Regions from separate parts of the Pontibacillus sp. ABV4_188 genome, predicted to be linked through region 4. Evidence: riboswitches for the same ligand, from Rfam matches in the RefSeq annotation. Region 4 holds a riboswitch; each other region holds the start of a gene.
What was found. Region 4 has a riboswitch for S-adenosylmethionine ahead of ACYX4O_RS02115 (phosphoadenylyl-sulfate reductase). Riboswitches for the same ligand answer to the same signal wherever they lie in the genome.
Positions count from the first base shown of each region.

Region 1: another riboswitch for S-adenosylmethionine. It lies ahead of ACYX4O_RS12275 (homocysteine S-methyltransferase family protein); the one in region 4 lies ahead of ACYX4O_RS02115 (phosphoadenylyl-sulfate reductase).
Region 2: another riboswitch for S-adenosylmethionine. It lies ahead of ACYX4O_RS06510 (methionine ABC transporter ATP-binding protein); the one in region 4 lies ahead of ACYX4O_RS02115 (phosphoadenylyl-sulfate reductase).
Region 3: another riboswitch for S-adenosylmethionine. It lies ahead of ACYX4O_RS16665 (methionine ABC transporter ATP-binding protein); the one in region 4 lies ahead of ACYX4O_RS02115 (phosphoadenylyl-sulfate reductase).

Region 1 covers NZ_CM149975.1:2,389,256-2,394,640, forward strand. The annotation lists gene nhaC (Na+/H+ antiporter NhaC) at 1-552, opposite strand, end outside; gene ACYX4O_RS12260 (hypothetical protein) at 794-1,234, opposite strand; gene ACYX4O_RS12265 (YczE/YyaS/YitT family protein) at 1,396-2,034, shown strand; gene ACYX4O_RS12270 (GNAT family N-acetyltransferase) at 2,066-2,608, opposite strand; SAM riboswitch class I at 2,732-2,847, shown strand; gene ACYX4O_RS12275 (homocysteine S-methyltransferase family protein) at 2,943-3,992, shown strand; gene ACYX4O_RS12280 (VOC family protein) at 4,077-4,448, opposite strand; gene ACYX4O_RS12285 (hypothetical protein) at 4,653-4,838, opposite strand; gene ACYX4O_RS12290 (hypothetical protein) at 4,971-5,309, opposite strand.
Region 2 covers NZ_CM149975.1:1,286,219-1,291,603, forward strand. The annotation lists gene ACYX4O_RS06490 (LTA synthase family protein) at 1-296, opposite strand, end outside; gene ACYX4O_RS06495 (hypothetical protein) at 829-1,011, shown strand; partial or broken gene ACYX4O_RS06500 (HD domain-containing protein) at 1,025-2,003, shown strand; gene ACYX4O_RS06505 (hypothetical protein) at 2,188-2,463, shown strand; SAM riboswitch class I at 2,584-2,692, shown strand; gene ACYX4O_RS06510 (methionine ABC transporter ATP-binding protein) at 2,843-3,862, shown strand; gene ACYX4O_RS06515 (methionine ABC transporter permease) at 3,852-4,514, shown strand; gene ACYX4O_RS06520 (MetQ/NlpA family ABC transporter substrate-binding protein) at 4,530-5,369, shown strand.
Region 3 covers NZ_CM149975.1:3,249,715-3,255,099, reverse strand. The annotation lists gene gcvH (glycine cleavage system protein GcvH) at 1-144, shown strand, start outside; gene ACYX4O_RS16685 (hypothetical protein) at 203-373, shown strand; gene ACYX4O_RS16680 (ribonuclease M5) at 562-921, shown strand; gene ACYX4O_RS16675 (thioredoxin family protein) at 918-1,247, shown strand; gene ACYX4O_RS16670 (TlpA family protein disulfide reductase) at 1,423-1,833, opposite strand; SAM riboswitch class I at 1,917-2,020, shown strand; SAM riboswitch class I at 2,218-2,323, shown strand; gene ACYX4O_RS16665 (methionine ABC transporter ATP-binding protein) at 2,441-3,472, shown strand; gene ACYX4O_RS16660 (methionine ABC transporter permease) at 3,462-4,130, shown strand; gene ACYX4O_RS16655 (MetQ/NlpA family ABC transporter substrate-binding protein) at 4,146-5,015, shown strand; gene ACYX4O_RS16650 (carboxymuconolactone decarboxylase family protein) at 5,103-5,385, shown strand, end outside.
Region 4 covers NZ_CM149975.1:391,423-396,807, reverse strand. The annotation lists gene cobA (uroporphyrinogen-III C-methyltransferase) at 1-69, opposite strand, end outside; gene cysC (adenylyl-sulfate kinase) at 105-698, opposite strand; gene sat (sulfate adenylyltransferase) at 717-1,868, opposite strand; gene ACYX4O_RS02115 (phosphoadenylyl-sulfate reductase) at 1,891-2,616, opposite strand; SAM riboswitch class I at 2,708-2,814, opposite strand; SAM riboswitch class I at 2,969-3,075, shown strand; gene ACYX4O_RS02110 (sulfite exporter TauE/SafE family protein) at 3,200-4,093, shown strand; gene ACYX4O_RS02105 (NAD(P)-dependent oxidoreductase) at 4,182-5,063, shown strand; gene ACYX4O_RS02100 (aldehyde dehydrogenase) at 5,136-5,385, opposite strand, start outside.

The DNA of each region.
Region 1 (5,385 bases), 2.0 Mb from region 4:
ATGTTTAATGTGTTCGAACAAGTTCACGTCTGCGATACCAGAAGCTAGGTTAGTCGTATCTGATAATGGAGACATCTTATCTCCCATGTATGCCCCTGAAATAATAGCCCCAGCGGTCATCGGCTCAGGGATTCCCATACTAATTCCAATACCCATACCTGCAACGCCCACTGTCGCCATCGTTGACCAGGAGCTTCCGATTGATAAGGCAACGATTGTACAGAGAAGCATAATGGAGACGAGGAAAAATCCAGGTGATATTAGTTTAAGGCCATAATATATCAAACTTCCTACTATTCCACCACCGATCCATGAACCAATAATTAGGCCTACTAATATCAAAATGACGATGGCTGGTAATGATTTATGTATACCTTTATAATAACTATCTTCAATTGCTTCCCACGAATAACCATAAAGTAATGCGATAATGGAAGCTGAAAAAGCTCCTAACAATAAGGGTACATGAGGCGCCCCCTCATACTTAATGATCGTACACCCCATACCTACGATCATGATCAGCAACGGCAAAACCGCTACGAAAATCGGCATATCTTTCTTCCCATTTTCCAAACCACCAACTCCTTTCTATTGAATACAATTTCTGAACTTTCCCTCATTTTCCTTTTAGCTAAACTACCCATTTTCAAAATAAGGAAAAGGAACCACCTAAAAAACCATCATCCTTGCGAAAAGGAGATGGTCTGTAAGAATCGTTTATAAAGGGAGGTACAAAGAAGTTGAAAACAAATAAAAAAGGAGCGCAACAATTAAGTTACGAACTCCTATAAATCTAAAAATGAGTAGATTTAGGCCCTAGTTGGTCTACAAGAATTCCTTTTATTTGATTAAAAGAAACATCTGTTAATTTATCACGATAGATCGTCTCCTCTGACCCATCCACCATATTCAACGTCAGCATGTCATTGTTTATCATAACCACATTATGGATCTGATTGTAATTTATTTGTTTGCTTTTTATTAAAGGAATTTGCGCAACTTCAAGTCGATCTTCATGAAATTCGATGTATGACTTCTTCCTTAATGAATAATAGTAAAGGGCTTTTACGACACCAATAGTTAAAGTGCCCCCTAATAAAAGTTTATCGCTTGAAGTAAGGCCCGATTGGAACAGAAGCAACAGGAACAAACTTACCACACCTAGAGCAGCATAGTAGAACAACACGTTATTTCCTTTACGTTTCCACGCTACACTTGAACCATACGGAAACATGATAACTCCCCCAAATTCGTTCTTTTTGTTATTTTATCAGAAAATTCTATCAAAATCTATAAATCTTCATTTCTTTTTTGATTGACTCGACCTTCTTCTGCATACTAGAATAGCGCAAGGTTAAAAGAGCCCTGATACTAAAGGAAAGACGAGGGTCAAGTATGGGATATCGCGTGAGTATTTATCTGTTAGGGATGTTGGTTAACTTTTTTGGTGTGGCCCTACTTATTAAAGCCACTTTAGGCGCTGGATTTTGGACAGCTTTATTTGTAGGCTTATCAGATCAACTCGGATTCACTGTTGGTATATGGTATGCCCTCTTTCAGTTCTTATTTATCTTTGCCAACGGATGGCTTATGAAACAAACGCCTGAGCCCCGTGCTATTATACCGCTTGTATTAGAAAGCTTAATTCTCGATTTTTGGCTCGAAATCGTTTTTCACGATTTCACATTGCTTCATTCACCATTCTTAATACAAGTTGGAGCACTTATGCTCGGAATCACACTTAGCGCTGTCGGAGTCGGAATGTATATCCTGCCTGCGTTGCCAAGGGCTCCGGTGGACCAGCTCTTCCTAGCCATCGCAAGCAGATTTAAACTAAGCTTACGCCTTAGTCAAACTCTTGTAGCACTTACTACTTCGACTTCAGCCTTCTTTATTGGGGGACCTGTTGGACTAGGTACTGCTGCTGGTGTATTATTTGCAGGTCCAATTATTCAGCTAACGTACAGTAAAGCTTATCCTTATTATTATTTAATTCATCCTCACTATAAAAAACGATACGAACTTGCACTATAGAGAAAAGCGTCTGCAACATGAGCAGGCGCTTTTATAAGAGCTTTTCTAATTGAAGATCTAACGGTTCTTTCTGATAGATTTCATCGTTGACTTCTTGTGCTAATATACAGCCCACAGATTGGTAAAAGCATTGCGTTTCAACTGCAGGATGAGCGCCAATATAAATTTTCTCAGCACCCAAGTCTTTAGCGATCTCGCAACACTGATAAAATAATTGTTTCCCTATGCCTTCCCCCCGATAAAAATTTGAAACATGAATAAAGGGCAGTGGTACATATTGATTTGCTGATCCAAAGAAACGATTCTCTACATTTGCAAATCCTGCTACCTGACTTCCTTCAAAGGCAGCTGCTACACCTCCGCCTTCTTCGATGCATCTTTTTAAGTACAAGGAGATGCCATTCTTTTGCTCTAGGCTCCACTGATCGATAAAAGAATCATCTTTTGTCTTTACATTAGTTTGGTTTGTCGTATACCAGACGCTTTTTGTTTCCTGATATCGGTCGAAATCTATTAAAAATTTTTCATCAATCTCGTTAGCGCTTACATTCCTTACCTGTAGACTTCTCTTCATAATCCATCCCTCCTACTTTATCTTACACTAAAAATAGAATCTTAACATTTTTCTGAAAAAGGATTGACGCCATAAATATTAGCCGTTATAATCCATATCAAGCTTTATTAATTAAATATCAAACTCTTATCCAGAGTGGCGGAGGGACTAGGCCCTGTGACGCCCGGCAACCTTTCAAGGATCGTCCTTGAAAAAGGTGCTAATTCCTACAGATCAATTATTGATCTGGCAGATAAGAGGAGGCCTTGTTACATACACCCTCTTCTTATTTTAGGAAGAGGGTTTTCTTATACCCTCTTCCTCATTACTTACTCTCTCGAAAGGATTGATGAACATGAAACGAACACTTGAACAACGTTTACAAGATGGACCGGTTATTTGCGGAGAAGGCTACCTATTCGAATTGGAGCGTCGAGGCTACCTCCAAGCTGGATCCTTCGTTCCTGAAGTCGCTCTTGATAATCCACAAGCACTAAAGCAAACCTATCGTGATTATATGAATGCAGGTTCTGACGTTGTTTTAGCCTTCACCTATAATGCTCACCGTGAGAAGATGCGTATTATTGGGAAAGAAGAGCTATTAGAACCACTTAACCGACAAGCAATCCGTCTTGCTAAAGAAGTAGCTAAAGAAAATCCAGTTGAAGAAGCGCTTGTGGCTGGAAACATTTCGAATACGAACCTCTTTGACCCTGAAGATGAATCTTCAAAAGAGGCCGTTCGCTCAATGTTTGCCGAGATGATTTCTTGGTGTAAAGAGGAAGGGGTCGATTTCGTAAATGGGGAAACATTTTATTATTATGAAGAAGCACAAATTGCACTAGAAGAAGTGCTCAAGCAAGACCTTCCTGCTGTCATTACACTTGGCGTTATGGGTGAGAATAAAATGCGTGACGGTTATGAAGTTGAAGAAGCTTGTCGTTTGCTTCAAGAACAAGGAGCTTTAGTTGTTGGAATGAACTGCTTCCGTGGACCTGCTACAATGCAACCTTATGTAGAGAAAATTCGCCAGGCTTGTGATGGCTATGTAGCTGCACTCCCCGTTCCATACCGCACATCAGAAGAACATCCTACGTTCTTTAATCTACCAGATGGCGGTTGTGCATGTCACTTACCAACAGAAACGACATTCCCAACTTCTCTTGACCCACTTTACTGCAACCGTTACGAGATTGCTAGTTGGGCTAAAGATGCACTAGCTACAGGGGTCAATTACTTTGGTTTATGTTGCGGCGCTTCTCCAAGCATGCTTCGTGAAGTAGCAGAAACAGTAGGCCGTGAAGCAATTAACTCTAAATACTCCCCGGATATGGAGAAACACTTCCTATTTGGTTCAGACGACTCGTTGAAAAAGCATAATCAAGCGTACCGCGTGAAAGCTTAAGATTGTAAGAAAGGAGGAACAAACCACTTTAGAGTTTGTTCCTCCTTTTTATAAGCGCATTGGGATAAACGCTGCTCAATTCAATTATCTATGTTGATCAATGAGGATAGGGTTCCCATCAGGATCTTCAATTGTGAAACTCCCTGGCCCTTCACTCGTTTCATCTGCTTGTGAAAGAATTTTAACTCCATTTTCTTTCAACTGTTTTTGAAGTTCTCTAACATCTGTAAACGAATCAAGTTCTTTAGCATCTTGATCCCACCCAGGATTAAAAGTTAAGATGTTTTTCTCGAACATGCCTTGGAAAAGCCCAATCACACAGTCACCATTCTTCATAATAACCCAATTCTGATCTGGCACCCCTCCAAGGGAATCAAATCCTAACGTTTCATAAAAAGCAATAGATTTTTTAATATCCTTTACAGTTAAACTAATAGAAAATGCCCCAAGCTCCATACCATTCCTCCTATTAATAGACTTCCTCCTTAATTAATTTCGCCTTCACCCATACAAAACCCTCTTCCTCATGTTATCTAGCCATTGAAGGAATTCCCGTTCTCTATCCTATTGCCCTTCCATACATTAAGTAGTACCTTGCTTACAAGAAAAAACGATTGCTATTGTTAGCAATCGCCCACGTTAGTAGAAATGTTTTTTTGGTTATCCTTCAAGAAATAGCCTAGTTGCTGCCAAAAGCATAACAATGGCTCCAATAATGTATTTGTAGCCGCTCCTATCTTGGCGTCCTTTAATGATTTCAATTGCTGTAAGTGTAAATGCTACTGATGCAAGGGCTAGAATTATATAGAGCTCTATCTTAATCTCCAAAAATAAATAAAATACCACAAGACCAATTACAGCGATTAAAAGAAGATCATTTACCCTTCTTACAATATTGATTATTTCTCCCTCCTTAAAACTCTCTCTTATTACGATGCACTAATAGATTAAATGTAGTCACCACAAAGGATCGTGCTACTAAAAATTTTTCTTAAGAGTATCCAGCAACAAATAGCCTAAAACCACTCCAGCAACGGTTGTAAGCGTAGGATGACCTACTAAAATGAGGTCAGGCATTCGCATTCCTTCCCCATATGGGGTGAGAGGCAAAGTGGACCAAACAACGATCACTAGAGCAGGCACTCCAACAGCCAAGCCTCTAATCCAGTCAAACGTCCAAGGCGTTCGTGCCATAACTTCTAAAATAAATTTAGGAAGGCGTAAAAGAACACCGATCCCAACAGGAAAAAGTGCAGCAAATAGCAGTGATGCAGCAGGGCGTTCATACGTAACCTTAAACTCTTCCTGTAAAGCCATTTCATAACTCTTCCCTAAGTAAATAATCAACCCAATCGCAAGCGTCCAGACAAAATAATACCCAAAAAGCTGCTTA
Region 2 (5,385 bases), 890 kb from region 4:
AAGTCATTAAAGAAACGGTAATACACAACGTTTGCGAATAGAACAAATGACATGATGAAATATAGGGTAAGAAATGCTTTAATGCGCTTTGCCTTTGGAAAAATGAAGCTTAGTGATAAGAAGAACAAAATGGACCCTAATGGTGTAAGAGCCAGGATATATTCTTGAATTGTATTTTCTAAGTCTAAGGAAAACGAAAATCTAAATGCTAAATAAGATTTGGTCCATAGCAGTACGGTAGCTATGAGAAAGAAGAATAGTCCATTTTGTAGCAACCGGTCTACTCTTTTATTCATGTGTGATCCTCCTTTGATCGCCTAGTTCCATGATAGATTGTGAGTGAGGATATCGTGCTTTTATCTGTATAGTCAATGTGCTTGAGATCCTACATTTACAAATTCTTTAGAATTTAATTATAGATTTATTTTGGAAAAGGTCAATGGGAACAGTCCATAAATTAGCCAAAATGCCTATGAAATGTACCCTTTATTCATAGAATTGTCACGATTTTAAATCTATGACCTTACAAAAACTTAACATGTTTTTTACGTAATATCAAAGGTTATGTTTACATATTTAGTAAAAAACAAAATCCGCACCGACAATATCCCCCTTTATATTCACCAATATCCTCACATTTAAACTACAAATTCACTTCATCATACTAAAGCGTGCCAGACACGCGTTGACTCTCTGCAGAACTAAAGGGTGCCAGACACCCGTCAGTTCTTTGCAGCGCTAAAGGGTGTCTGGCACGCGGTGGGGTTTTACAGTGATAAAGTGGGATGGGGTTATGGTATTATATAATAAGGAAAGGGGAGGGATAGGGTGATATCTAATGTGGGATTACCTGGGCTTATGATGTTGGTTGTTGTCGTGTTGTTGATGGTTATGTTTGTGGTGTCTTTGATTCTGTTTATAAAAGGCATCATAAAGAGAAATTTTGGAGCGCGCTTAGATCGTTTGGAGAAGAAAGTAGATCAATTATTAGAAGAGTCTAATCGGGAATAAAGCGAGGGGTAGAATGCGTGTTACAGATCAGCTTTATGGGACAGTTGTGGTTGAAGATGTACTTGAAGAGTTAATCAATAGTTCTCTTGTCCAACGTTTAAAGGGAATTTATCAAGGAGGGGCAAGCGTTCTCGTCAATGATACTTGGAACGTGACAAGGTACGACCACTCCATTGGTGTCATGCTTCTGATCAGGCGCTTAGGTGGGAGCCTTGAAGAGCAGATTGCTGCGCTGCTTCATGACGTGTCTCATACCGCTTTTTCACACGTCATTGACTTTGTTATCGACAATAAAGATGAGGACTATCATGAGAAAATATATGAACGCATTATTCAACAATCAGAAGTTCCTGAGATAGTAGAGAAGTATGGTTTTAAGGTATCCGATCTTCTTGGGAATGACGAGCAGTGGACGTTACTAGAACAACCTGCTCCTGAACTTTGTGCAGATCGAGTGGACTATACATTAAGAGATATGTATCAGTATGGGCATATTGACAAGGAAGAAATCCATACTTTTTTGTCCAGCTTAAAGTGTTTTAACGGGAAAATGTATGTAGCAAATGCCGAAAGTGCGGAATGGTTTGTAGAGGTGTACTATAAGGAGGTCATTGATTTCTTTATGCATCCTTTGAACATTTTTGGCTACGATCGCCTTGCGCGTGCAGTACGTGCAGCTTTAGACGAAGGTGTCATTACATTCTATGATTTACAAAAGACAGATCGCGCGGTATTGGATCTACTACAATCTTGTAATAAAGAAAGTGTGCATAAATGGTTAGATCAACTCCATCAAACTGTTTCCGTGATCGAAAATCCTCAAGACTACGATCTACATAGAAAAGGCAAAGTCAGGCTTATTGATCCTTGCTTCATGAGCCGGGGGTAGTCTTATAAGGATTTCTGAACAATCTGAGAACGTGAAGCGGATGGGTCAAGAGGCATATGAAAAAGCCAAGAAAGGCGCTTATGTAAAAATAGTAAATGTGTAGGAGAGAGGTTACGCGCCTCTCTCTTTTATATCGATTAAGGTGTTAACGAACTAAAGTCATACACTAAAGAGTGCAAATTGTCAGAAATCATCTCGATTTTTATTTGTCCTTTCATTTTTTTAAGGAATAGATCCCAAAAGATAAGGGTATTTACCTACATAACCAATAGTAGGAGGGAACACCGGTGCCAAAAGCAGTATCAGGAAAGATCTCATTATGTATGTTAGCCATATTTGTAGGACAGTTACTTGCTCTCGCTATAGTAGCTTCTATGGAGGGACTGTTAACGATTGTAACGTTCTCTCATTTAACACGATATACAGCCATTATAGGACTGATTGCAGGGATCGTGGGAGTCATCCAAGAGAAAGGGAAGGGCAAAATTATTCCCATTTTGACGCTTCTACTAAGTGTAATCTTAGCTGCCTTTAATGGTTATCTGATGTTTATTTGGGGATAGTGAGGTATGCTACTAAAATAATAATAAAATTTTTAACTATTAAATTGTTAAAAATCCTTTGACAATTCTAATCGCCCCGTGTAATATATGGATTAACGAAAAACACATTTGAAAACAATCTTCTTATCCAGAGAGGTGGAGGGACTGGCCCTTTGAAACCTCGGCAACGGATTCTATTTAATTGGAACACCGTGCCAATTCCTTTAAGCTTAAGCTTAAAAGATGAGAAGAGACGGATCTACATATACGTAAATCCCCTCTTCTTATTATTTTAAGAAGAGGGGATTTTTTGTTTGCCAGAAAAGAAGAAAATAGGATACTTATAGCTTGTAAACCAAGTATTCCGATCTGTTTTTGAATATCAAAGGAGGCAGACAGCATGATTGAGTTACATAATATTGAGAAAGTGTACCAGAAGAACGATCAAACGATTCGAGCCGTTGACGGAGTCAATGTGTCTATTGATAAAGGAGCCATCTACGGTGTCATTGGCTTTAGTGGGGCAGGGAAAAGTACACTTCTCCGATGCGTCAATCTAATTGAACGCCCAACATCAGGAGAAGTGAGGCTAGACGGAGAGGACCTGACTCAGTTGCCAAAATCCAAGCTAAGAAAAGAAAGACGTCGTATCGGGATGATCTTTCAACATTTTAACTTACTAGAATCAAAGACGGTCTATCAAAACGTAGCTTTCCCCCTATTACTAGACGGACAAAAAGGCAAGAAAGTGGAAGGAAAAGTAAAAGAGCTCCTCGAGTTTGTCGGGTTAGCAGATCAGGCAGGAAAATACCCAGAAGAACTTTCAGGAGGACAGAAGCAGCGGGTGGGTATTGCAAGAGCACTCGTTCGATCTCCTGAAGTACTCCTTTGCGATGAGGCTACATCAGCTCTTGACCCTCAGACAACCGATTCGATTTTGGACCTTTTGAGACAAATTCGTGAAGAGTACCACATTACAATCCTAATGATCACACATGAGATGCAAGTTATTCGAGAGATTTGCGACAGGGTAGCTGTTATGGAAGATGGAAAAGTGATTGAGGAAGGAACAGTTTTTGATATCTTCTCTAGCCCTACGCATCAGACAACGAAGAACTTTGTAAGCTCGGTTATGAACGATAAGATTCCTGAATCGATTCTACAAGCCTTAGACAGTACGCGCCACGTTTACAGGGTGACGTTCCTAAGAGAACAAGCTTCAGAGCCTATTCTTTACCGGGCTGCCACTCAGCATCATGTTGAAGTGAACGTGTTATATGGGCAAATTACTGAACTACAGGGTGAACCATTTGGAAGCTTAATTGTCGAATTTATTGGTGGAGAAAAAGAGATCTTTAAAGCTCTTCACTCTATCCAGCAGTCTGTAACAGTGAAAGAGGTGACGCGAGATGCAAGTTGATTTAGCCACATTTTGGCCTAAGATTTTAGAAGCGACACAAGAGACGATTGTTATGGTAGCTATCGCTTTACTGTTTGCAATTGTGATTGGCTTACCCCTTGGGATATCTCTTGTTGTAACAAGAAAGAATGGACTACTTGAGAACGGTCCTTTATTTAAAGTGTTAAACGGTATTGTGAACTTCTTTCGATCAATTCCGTTCATTATCTTATTAGTAGCGATCTTACCGGTTACACGGTTTATCGTTGGTACCTCAATCGGAACTGCAGCAGCCGTTGTTCCTCTTGTGTTCTTTTCGGCGCCTTATATTGCTCGGTTAGTTGAAAGTAGCTTGCTAGAGGTTAACCCAGGTGTTGTGGAAGCGGCAGAATCGATGGGGGCAACGCCTTGGCAAATCATTTACCGTGTCTTTTTACCAGAGGCATTAAGTTCTCTTGTCTTAAACATTACGATTGCAACCATTGGCTTAGTCGGTGCATCAGCAATGGCTGGCTTTGTTGGAGGCGGTGGTCTTGGTGACTTAGCTATTTCTTATGGATACCAACGATTTGAAACGAATGTGATGATCGTAACTGTCATTTTGCTCGTCGTCATTGTACAGACGGTGCAAACGTTAGGAAATTACATTTCAAAAGCTGTACGCAGACGATAAAGGAGGAAATTACATATGAAGAAAAAAATGATTCTATTCATAGCACTATTAGTAACAGTAGGAGCCGCCCTAGCAGGGTGTGGTAGCACAGAGGCTCAAGGAGATGAGGAGACGACGACCGTTAAGATCGGTTTAAATGGCTCTGGCGTTCCGTTATGGGAGCCGATTCAAGAAAAAGCATCAGAAGAAGGAATCAATATAGAACTTGTTGAGTTCTCAGACTACGTTCGACCTAACTTAGCTCTAGCAGATGGTGACATTGATCTAAATGCTTTCCAGACGGTGTCTTATTTCGATTCATTTATTGAAGAACATGACCTTGACCTTGAACCAATTGGGACAACCATTATTGCACCAATGGGTGTTTATTCAGAGGAATACGATAATCTTGAGAACATTCCAGAAGGTAGTACCATCGCCATCCCGAAAGAGGCAACCAACATGGGAAGAGCGCTTCTATTACTTGAGAAATCAGGCATCATCACACTTCCTGATGACTTCGACGGAAACGGTTCTTTAGATAAAATTAAAGAAAATCCAAAAAATATAGAATTCACACCAGTTGTAGCGGCTCAAACACCTCGCGTATTACCGGATGTGGCTGCTAGTGTAATTAATAACGGAGTAGCAGTAGAAGCAGGGTTTGTCCCTGTAGACGATGCGGTTTTCATCGAAGGAGATACCGCAACACCTTATATCAATATTATTGCAGCAAGAGCAGATGAAACGGATAAGGAAGCGTACCAAAAGATTGTAGAGATCTACCAAACAGAGGAAATTGCAGAGCATATCCGTGAAACTTATAACGATTCTCTAATCCCGACGTTCGTATCTTTAGACAAAATCGGTTGGTAATGTAAAGAAAAGGAGT
Region 3 (5,385 bases), 1.2 Mb from region 4:
GATGAGCTTGATGACAGCCCAGAATTTGTTAACGAAGCTCCATATGAAAAAGCATGGATGATCATTGTAGAACCATCTGATCAATCTGAAATTGAGAAATTGATGACTGCTGACAAATATCAAGAAATGATCGCTGAAGACTAATATTGGTATCATACTCTGGTCTATCCTAGGACACCTTATGTGTAAGGGGTGAACTAAGATGGAGAAAAAACAGTCTTCCTCAGCGAGAAGCCGTTCTGCATCAAGAACGGGTATGAAGGTTACAAACACCACTAAGCAAGTACAACAGAATCAGTCTTGGAGAGGGACAAGTGATCCTTCACGAGTTGATAAGTATGTAGATTGCGATGATGAAAATGGTTGGTGTTAAGGGTGATGGCAGTGGGGTTCCACTGCCATTTCTTTATACAAATTTATCCCCCTTTTCAAATAGAAAAAGTATTTTATATCAGATTGTGGCCTATTTATTATTAATTTTATTATAAAGTGAGAATTCTCGGACCGAATCACATATAGTAATAAGAAACACTTACGTTGGAAAAAAGACAGGTGGTTGCGATGAACGAAATCAGTGCACTTGAAAAAGTGATTATCGTAGAGGGGAAAACTGATAAACAACAAATCCAAAAAGTGATTAACGAGGATGTTGAGATCATATGCACAAATGGGACGCTAGGCGTAGAACGGCTGGAACAGCTCATTCTTGATTATGATCTGGATCATAAAGATGTATTTATATTAGTGGATGAAGATCATTCAGGCCATAAGTTACGGAAGCAACTATCATTCGAACTTCCCCACGCTGAGCATATTTATATAGATCGTTCGTTTAGAGAAGTGGCTGCGACGCCTGAGCCTGAGTTAGCCCAAGCTTTGGTGAGCAGAAGCATATCGGTTGATCCGATCTTCTTAACATAGTTAGGTGGTATTCTTTGCAAACTTTAACCAACAGGCCTTTAGAGCAGCTAAATAAGAGTGAAAACCATGTTGATTTTCTTTTTATTCATAGTCCTTTTTGTGGGACGTGTCATTTGGCTAGAAGGATGCTTGAGACATTAGAAGAGGCAGTAAAAGGAACTGAGTTTAGAGAGTTGAATGCAGCAATTCACCCTGATTTTATGAACCAATATGAAATAGAGAGTGTTCCATGTCTTTTAATCGTCCAAAAAGGTATGATTCTTGAAAAGATTTATGCATTTCAATCAGTACCTTATCTCTATGAAAAAGTGAATCAATATCAATAAATAAAGGCTGTCCTATAGTAGGACAGCCTTTATTTCTGCATGAGAATGATGACGAATGAAGATTTCCCGAGAAATAATTTAGTGAATCATGTCATTCAATGTAGAGAAAAGATCGAACTTTGACTGGTCAAGCAAGGACTACACAAAAAAGAGCCCTTGTTCAAGCTATTGCTATTTATATTAACGTACCAATTGTTTTCATAATTTCCATTACATCAGCTTCGTCTCCGAATGTGGCTTCAATCTGGCCCTGTTTGTTGATGACCACTGTTGTTGGTAATCTTGTAGCTCCGTAAAGGTCAAATACCTCAGTACCTCGATCTACTAGGGTAGGTTGAGATAGGAATTTGTGGGCAAATGCCACGCCTTCTTCTGTGTTTCCTTCTCTTCCGGCTACGTTGATCGTTAACATTTTGAGGTCTTCACGATTTAAGGATTGAAAGAATTGCTCTTTCTTCGGAAGATCTCTTGAACAGTCGGGACACCAAGAAGCCCAAAAGGTTAGTACGATGATTTTTCCAAGGTCTTGTTCCAAATCATAATGGGTGCCATCTATTGCAGGGAGCTTAAAGTGAGGTGCTTGCATGTCCGTTGCCTCCTTAATTAATTTGAATTGACTACTTTAATATCACCATGCTAACATATAATTTAACTTAAAATCGATTTCAGATCTTATCTGGAGAGGTGGAGGGACTGGCCCTTTGAAACCCAGCAACCATCCTTTATAGGAACGGTGCTAATTCCTGCAAGGCGTGAGCCTTGAATGATAAGAGAGCGTGCGTACAAACGTTTCCCTCTCTTTGGGAAACGTTTTTTTATTGACGAAGAGCTCCTTAATAGTAATTTGCTTATAGAATCTTTTAGATGAAAGAATTGAGTGAAAGTTTTATATTGACTGAATGTTGAAGCGCGTGCTAGAATTCTTTCTAGACTTAAAAGAGTTAAAGCGTTAATTGAATAAAGGATTTTACTCTTATCACGAGAGGTGGAGGGACTGGCCCTTTGAAGCCCGGCAACCATCAAACTATGTTTGAAAGGTGCCAAATCCTGCTAAGCATGGCTTAGACAGATGAGAGGACGAATCGGTTTATATAAACCTTTCTGTCCTCTTGTGGGATAGTAAGGTTTTTTTGTTTAGGGAGCTTATAGAAAAGTTCCTGAAACTTTTTTGTATTTGAAAAGGAGGAACAACCGTGATTTCAATCAAGAATCTACAGAAAATATTCCAATCTGGGACCACACAAGTTCAAGCGGTTGATGATGTTAATTTGAACATTGAAAAAGGAGAAATCTATGGAGTGATCGGGTATAGCGGTGCTGGTAAAAGTACATTTATTCGACTGCTTAACCGATTAGAGGATCCTACTAGCGGTGAAATCGTCATAGATGGTGAAGATATAGCAAGTTTAAAAGCAGGGAGTCTCCGCAAGGCTAGACAAGAGATTGGGATGGTATTTCAGCATTTTAACCTCCTTTGGTCTCGTACAGTACGAGAAAACATTGCGTTTCCTTTAGAAATTGCAGGAACTCCAAAAAAGGAAAGACAAGAACGAGTTGATGAACTGATTAAGTTAGTCGGGCTAGCTGGCAGGGAAGATGCATATCCATCCCAACTAAGTGGTGGACAAAAGCAACGGGTAGGTATAGCAAGAGCCCTTGCTAACAGACCAAAAGTTCTGCTGTGTGATGAAGCAACGTCTGCCCTCGACCCTGAAACAACCGATCAGATTTTAGACTTGTTAGTTGATATTAATGAAAAGTTAGATTTAACGATCATCTTAATCACTCATGAAATGCACGTTATTCGTAAAATCTCTCATCGGGTAGCGGTGATGGAAGAAGGTAAAGTTGTAGAAGAAGGCGATGTATTAGATGTCTTTCTTCATCCGAAAGAGAAAGTAACGAAACGATTTGTAGAACAAATCATGGGAGACCAAGACCAAGATGAAGCAGTGGAGACCATCATAGCTCAGTATCAAACTGGACAAGTTGTTCGTTTACACTTTGTTGGTGAGAAAACAAACCAAGCTTTAATTAGTGAGGTATCGAGAGAATTTCCTTCTGTTAGCTTTAACATTTTACAAGGGAAGATTACTCAAACCAGTAAAGGAGCTTATGGAACGCTCTATGTTCATATGGATGGGGCAGAAGAAGATATCAATAAGGCAATCCAATATATTTCCGAAACGTCCGTGCAAGTAGAGGTGAATCATCATGTTTCATAAGTTGTTTCCAAACGCAAATGTAGAGGACCTGGTAACGGCTACGGAAGAAACGTTGTACATGACGGCTCTTTCTGTAATCGGAACATTCATTTTAGGATTGTTGCTAGGTTTATTACTTTATTTAACATCAAAGCAAAATATATGGGCTAACAAACCATTGAATTTTATAGTGGCAACGATAGTGAACGTGTTCAGGGCCATTCCGTTTATTATTTTAATTTTACTCTTATTCCCGTTCACAGAATTTCTGATTGGGACAATAAGGGGACCTAATGCGGCACTTCCTGCTTTAATTATTGGAGCGGCACCATTTTATGGTCGTCTCGTTGAAATTGCTCTTAAAGAAGTAGATAAAGGTGTAATAGAAGCGGCTAAGTCTATGGGAGCTAAGACCTCTACCATTATCTTTAAAGTCTTACTTCCAGAATCGATGCCAGCTTTAGTTTCAGGTATTACGGTTACTTCTATTAACTTAATTAGCTACTCAGCTATGGCAGGTGTCATAGGAGCCGGGGGTCTTGGTGATCTGGCCTATCTTAAAGGGTTCCAACGCTGGGACTTTGATGTCGTATTCTTAGCCACAATTTTAATCGTCATTATTGTTTTCATATTCCAATTCGTTGGAGACTTTATATCAAACAAATTAGACAAACGATAAAAGGGGAGTTACACGATGAAAAAATTCTTAAAACTTTTTCTTAGTGCATTATTCATATTCGCGCTAGCAGCATGTGGCTCAGCAGAGGATGAATCAAGCAGCAATGGATCTGAAACAGAGAATAAGAGCGGGGAAAGCAATTCTGAGGAAAAACTAGAGGAAGTGGTTATTGGTGCATCTAGTACTCCTCACGCCGAGATCTTGGAGGAAGCAAAACCGATTCTGAAGGATAAAGGAATTGACCTTAAGATTGAAACTTATCAAGAATACATTCTTCCTAATAAAGATTTAGCTAGTGGCGCTATTGATGCTAACTACTTTCAACACACACCATATTTAAACGAGCAAAAGGAAGAGTTTGAATATGATTTCACAAGCCTTGGACCAGTTCATAACGAACCGATGGGTGTTTATTCTAAAAATATTACAAACGTAGATGAGATTCCAGAAGGCACAGAAGTTATCATGCGTCGTTCTGAATCTGAACATGGACGCATTCTTTCCTTATTTGAAACACAAGGTCTTATCACGATACAAGAAGGCGTTGAAAAGAAATCAGCAACAATCGACGATATTGCTGAAAACCCTAAAAACCTAAAGTTCAGTCCGGATGTAGACGCAGGACTTCTTCCACAAAACTATGAGCGTGAAGAGGATGCTCTAGTGGCTATTAACACGAACTATGCAATTGAAGCAGGTTTAAATCCTACCGAAGATTCCCTATTTATTGAAGGGGATGACTCTCCGTACGCTAACCTTCTTGTTAGCAAAACGGAAAACAAAGATAGTGAAGCACTACAAACCGTTTTAGAAGTTCTTCAATCTGAAGAAATCCGTTCCTTTATTGAGGAAGAATACAAAGGTGCTATCGTACCTGTGAAATAATTATGATCATCCTACCCCTCCTTGGATAGAATGTAAACTCATCGCTCATAATAGTGGTAGTTACTTTTATCCTGGGAGGGATTTTTTATGGATCAACAGCATCAACCACAAAACTCAACGGAAAAAGCTTTATTCACGTACAAGCATGGTATGGGATTATTTCAAAAAGAGATGCCAGACTTAGCTCATCACTTTAGTGAGTTTTCAGAGGCTTGTTTTAAAGAAGGACAAATCTCAAAAAAAGATAAGCAGCTTATGGCTTTAGCTATTGCTGTCGTTGCTCAAGATGAGTATTGTATGATTTACCATTCAAAGGGATGTCTGGACAATGGAGCTACAAAAGAAGAGATGATGGAAGCGTGTGGCGTGG
Region 4 (5,385 bases):
TCGTAATCCTTTCACCGTAATGAGTTCAGCATCCCCTGGACCTGCACCTACGATATACACCTTCGCCATCAGCTCTCACTCCTTCATGTAGTGGACGTTGTCTTCTACACCCAGCCTTTTTGTTTTAAATAATCGATCACTTGATTTGCACAGGTTTCAATATCCCGCTCGTGTGTATGGAGAACCAACTCTGGGGAAGTTGGTGCTTCGTAAGGGGCATCAATTCCTGTGAATCCTTTAATTTCACCGCTTCTCGCTTTCTCATATAACCCTTTGGGATCTCTCTTCTCACATTCTTCTAACGGACAATCGACAAAGACTTCGATAAAATCTCCTTCAGGAAGCAGATTACGAACTCGGCCGCGATCCCCTTGATAAGGAGAGATAAACGCTGTTAGCACAATCGTGCCGCTGTCCGCAAACAATTTCGCAACTTCCCCGATCCTACGAATATTCTCTTCTCGATCTTGAGCTGCAAAGCCAAGATCTTGATTTAATCCGTGCCTTACGTTATCTCCGTCTAACAAATACGATTGGAGGTGCTTCTCGTATAACTTCTCATTCACGCGGTTAGCCACACTCGACTTTCCTGAACCAGATAGACCGGTAAACCAGATTACTCCACTATGGTGCCCGTTTCGTTTTCGATAATGATCAACCTGCAAGGAGGCGTCATGCCATGTAAGATTTGAACCCATATTTATCACCCTTTCCGTTTAAGATTGAACAGAAGAATCTGTCCTAAGTCCTTCTATGAGTACATCTGCAATTTCTGGACGACTAATGGTTTTAGGCGGTCGCTCTCCATTTCGAAGCAGTTCACGGACCTTAGTTCCAGAAAGAATAACGTGCTCTTCTTTTCCATGAGGGCAAGTTTTCCCAGATACCATGGCTTCACAAGCCTTGCAATAGAAACTATGTTCAAAGAATAAAGGTGTAATTCCTAATTCTCCTTTGTCAAAATGGGAGAAGATCTTCTGTGCATCGTACGTACCGTAATAGTCACCAACACCAGCGTGGTCTCTGCCAACAATAAAGTGAGAGCAGCCAAAGTTCTTACGGACAATAGCATGGAATATGGCTTCACGAGGCCCTGCGTATCTCATCGCAGCACTGAAGACCGCTAAGACGACTCGGTTGTCAGGATAGTAATGCTCTAGTAACACTTGATAACTCTGCATCCGTACGTCCGCCGGAACATCATCACTCTTTGTCTCTCCGACTAAAGGATTCAGGAAAAGGCCATCCACCGTTTCAAGTGCTGCCTTTTGAATATATTCATGCGCTCTGTGCACAGGATTTCGCGTTTGGAAACCGACAACTTTACTCCAACCAAGCTCTTCAAAGCGTTGTCTAGACTGAGCTGGGTCTAAATAAAACCCTTCATCGTGCTCGCGCTCGGAGCGTTCTATAAGAACAATCTCACCTGCCACATAATAATCAGGGCGCGCAAAGAGCTTTTTCACTCCTGGATGCTCTAGTTCAGTCGTTAAGTACACTTGCTCTGCCTCTTTTGTCTTATTCGGCTGGTACACCTCCGAGACCTCAATATAGCCATACACCGTGTTTTCTAAATTCAGCTCAGCTACATCGCCTTTACTCAACTGTTTTGCTTTCTCCTCATCAACTGGAAGCGTAATCGGAATGCTCCAAGGTGTTCCATCTGATAACCTCATCCGGTCCACAACTGATTCATAATCTTCCTTACTCAAGAACCCTGTTAACGGACTATAAGCGCCGTTGGCTAATAGCTCCAAGTCACTTAACGCCATCTTATCGATCGAGATGCTCACATTTGCTTCTGGCGCTTCCTCTTTCGTACTCCACTGATTCACTAATGTTCCTCCGTGCGGTGCAATAACTGTCATATTCATTCCTCCCAAAAATTGATTAATCTTGGTTTCCTGTCGTGTGAAGACCACACTCTGTCTTATTAAATCCTTTCCACCTGCCTGATCGTCCGTCTCCTTCATCTGGAGATGTGCATGGCTTACATCCAATACTCGGAAAGCCTTGATCATGCAAAACATTGTAATCCAAGTCGTTTAGTCGGATATATTGCCATACAAAATCCCACGTCCAATAAATTAAAGGACATACCTTTACAGACTGGAATCGTTCATCTTTATTAACAAAGTTTGTGTTCTTACGACTTGCTGATTGTTCCCGCCTTAAGCCAGAAACCCAGGCTGTTGCACCGCTAAGTGTATCTTCAAGTGGCTTAATCTTTCGAATGTAACAGCACTGGTTCGGGTTTTTATTCCACAAAGCTGATCCATATTCTTCAGCTTGCTCATCTAGTGTTAAATCTGGCTTTCTCATTTCAATATTCAACTGAGGGTACCTGGCCTTGACCTTATCGATTAGTTCATACGTTTCTTGAAAATGAATTCCTGTATCCAAGAAAACAACCTTCGCATCGGGTTTTACTTTCGAAATCAAGTCAATCAATACGATTCCTTCAGCTCCAAAGCTACAAGCATACACAATCGAATCTCCGTAGGTTTCATACGCCCATTTCAATACCGTTAAAGCACCTTCCACCTCATTATCTGGTCGATAAGAGGCGAATGGATCGCCTGTGAACTGCTCATACGTTACGACTTCTTGTGTCATAAGCTCCTCCCTCCTTGCTTTTAATCGAATACAAAAACCTCTCTTCTTAAAGACAAGAAGAGAGGTTCACTCTGCTATACAGTGACCCATCTTCTTATCTTCCAAGTATTTCACTTGCTGGAGTTGGCACAGTATCTCTAGATCAGACCCGTTGCCGAGGCTTCAAAGGGCCAGTCCCTCCACCTCTCAGGATAAGAATTTCGGTTATCGTTTGCTGAATATTTTATTATCCAAAATACTATGCCCCATAGAAGAATATGTCAACAATTTATTCAAATTTTTATAATTTTATAAATATGTTGACAATTATCTGGCTGTATTTTACATTAGAAACTATTCAAATTCGAATACGTCCTTATACAGAGCCGGGGGAGGAAACTGGTCTTACGATCCCGCAGCAACCTCTTGCTTAAAGAAGAAGGTGCTCCGTCCAGCAGAAACAGTTCTGAAAGATAAGGAGAAGGTACTATTCACCTCTTCTTACATAAGGGGATTTTTTTATGTCTATACTCGCTTAGCTTTATTTTTTTATTTTAATCCCGAGTAAAAAGATAAGAATAATACATTTAGGGGTGAACGTATTTTGAGGAAACTATTAATCTTTGCTTTTGTAGGTTTTTTTGCTCAGTTAATTGATGGTGCTTTAGGTATGTCTTACGGATTAAGCTCTTCTTCGCTTTTGCTAGCTTATGGAGTAGCTCCTGCAGTGGCGTCTTCATCCATACATATGTCTGAAATTGCTACAACGGCCGTATCTGGTTATTCCCATTACAAATTTAAGAACATTGATAAGTCATTAATCCTGCCACTCATCCTACCTGGCTCGATTAGTGCCTTTTGTGGAGCAGCCTTTTTAAGTAGTCTTCCTGGCGATGTTATTAAGCCATTTGTCTCATTCTTCCTGCTCCTACTTGGTGTCTACATACTCATACGCTTCTTACTACTTAACGTTGAGCGTTCAAAATCAAGACCAACCCTTTCCCCTAAAAAGCGTTTCATCTATCCACTCGGGTTCGTAGCCGGATTCCTAGATGCCATCGGTGGAGGGGGATGGGGGCCTGTAAACACCCCGATCTTATTATCCCAAAAAGGAGCCACCCCAAGGAAAGTAATCGGGACAGTCGACACCACAGAATTCGCCATTACAACATCCGCCACACTTGGCTTTATATTATTTCTCGGATGGGAAGAATTTAGCTGGTTATGGGTCATGGCCTTTGTCATAGGAGGCGTGGTCGCCGCTCCCCTTGCAGCTTGGCTTGTTCAAGTGATCCCAGCATTAATACTTGGTGTGTTAGCGGGAGGGTTTATCGTCTTAACAAACCTACGGACGTTACTCTTAACGGTGGATTTAGATACAACTTTAATTTATATGATTTACGGCATTCTTGTGGCAGCTTGGTTAACGGTGGTTGCGTTCTCAATACGGAAGTACATTCGAATTAGAGACTACGGGAAGTCTTATGTGAAACAGTAGGGTACGTATGCCACAGCCCCATTTCCTGTAATCCCCACCGCCTACCTGCTATACTAAACGTATTAAATCAGTGGGATGGTGAATACATATGAACAAAACAATTGGCTTTATCGGAACGGGTGTTATGGGGAAAAGCATGATACGAAACTTGATGAAAATAGGGTTTTCCGTCAACGTGTATACCAGAACAAAAACGAAGGCAGAAGACCTAATTGCTGAAGGTGCTTCGTGGAAAAACGATGTGGCACAGCTCGCTGAAAGCTCAGATATTATTATTACGATTGTGGGATACCCAAGTGATGTGGAAGAAGTGTACCTTGGAGGCAACGGGATTATCCAACATGCGAAATCCGGTTCTTATCTCATTGATATGACCACCTCCTCACCTCAGTTAGCTCAACAAATCTTTGACACAGCAAAAGAACATAACCTTCACGCGTTCGACGCTCCTGTATCAGGTAGCGACATTTACGCGGAGCAAGGGAAGTTAACGATTATGGTTGGCGGAGATAAGAAATACTTCAAAGACGTTCTCCCGGCTTTTGAAGCGATGGGCCAAAATGTCGTCTTGCAAGGCCCGGCTGGATCAGGCCAACATACGAAGATGTGTAACCAGATTGCTATTGCCTCTACGATGATGGGCGTTGTTGAAGCCATTACGTATGCCGAGAAAGCAGGACTCGATCCCAAAACGGTTCTTGAAAGCATTCAGCACGGTGCAGCAGGCAGCTTCTCTCTATCTAATCTAGCACCACGAATGATCGACGGAAACTTTGAACCTGGCTTCTACGTGAAGCACTTCATTAAAGACATGAACCTCGCCATCGACTCAGCTGATAAAATGGAGTTACCCGTCCCAGGCCTAAAACTGGCTAAAGATCTATATGACCGTTTGAGTGAAGCTGGCGGGGACAATGACGGGACTCATGCGCTTTATAAGTATTATAAGATGATGGCGAAAGAACAATAGAATAGATCTTTTTCAAAAAATAAAGGCTAGGAGTTCCCTTGATACGGAGGGTCTCCAAGCCTTTTTTATGACTTATTTATTGGAACGCTTAAGAATGCTCTTAAAGTGTGTGAATGTGTCAAAGCTAGCTTTACCATGGTAAGCACCCATGCCGCTATCACCCACACCGCCAAATGGCAGGTAGTGCGTCGTCATATGATTAATGGTGTCATTAATCGCACCGCCACCAAAGGAAATGTTGTTCAGTACATCGTCTTGCACCTCTTGATCATCAGAGAAAAGATAAAGGGCTAATGGTTTTGGACGATTTAGAACTGTATCA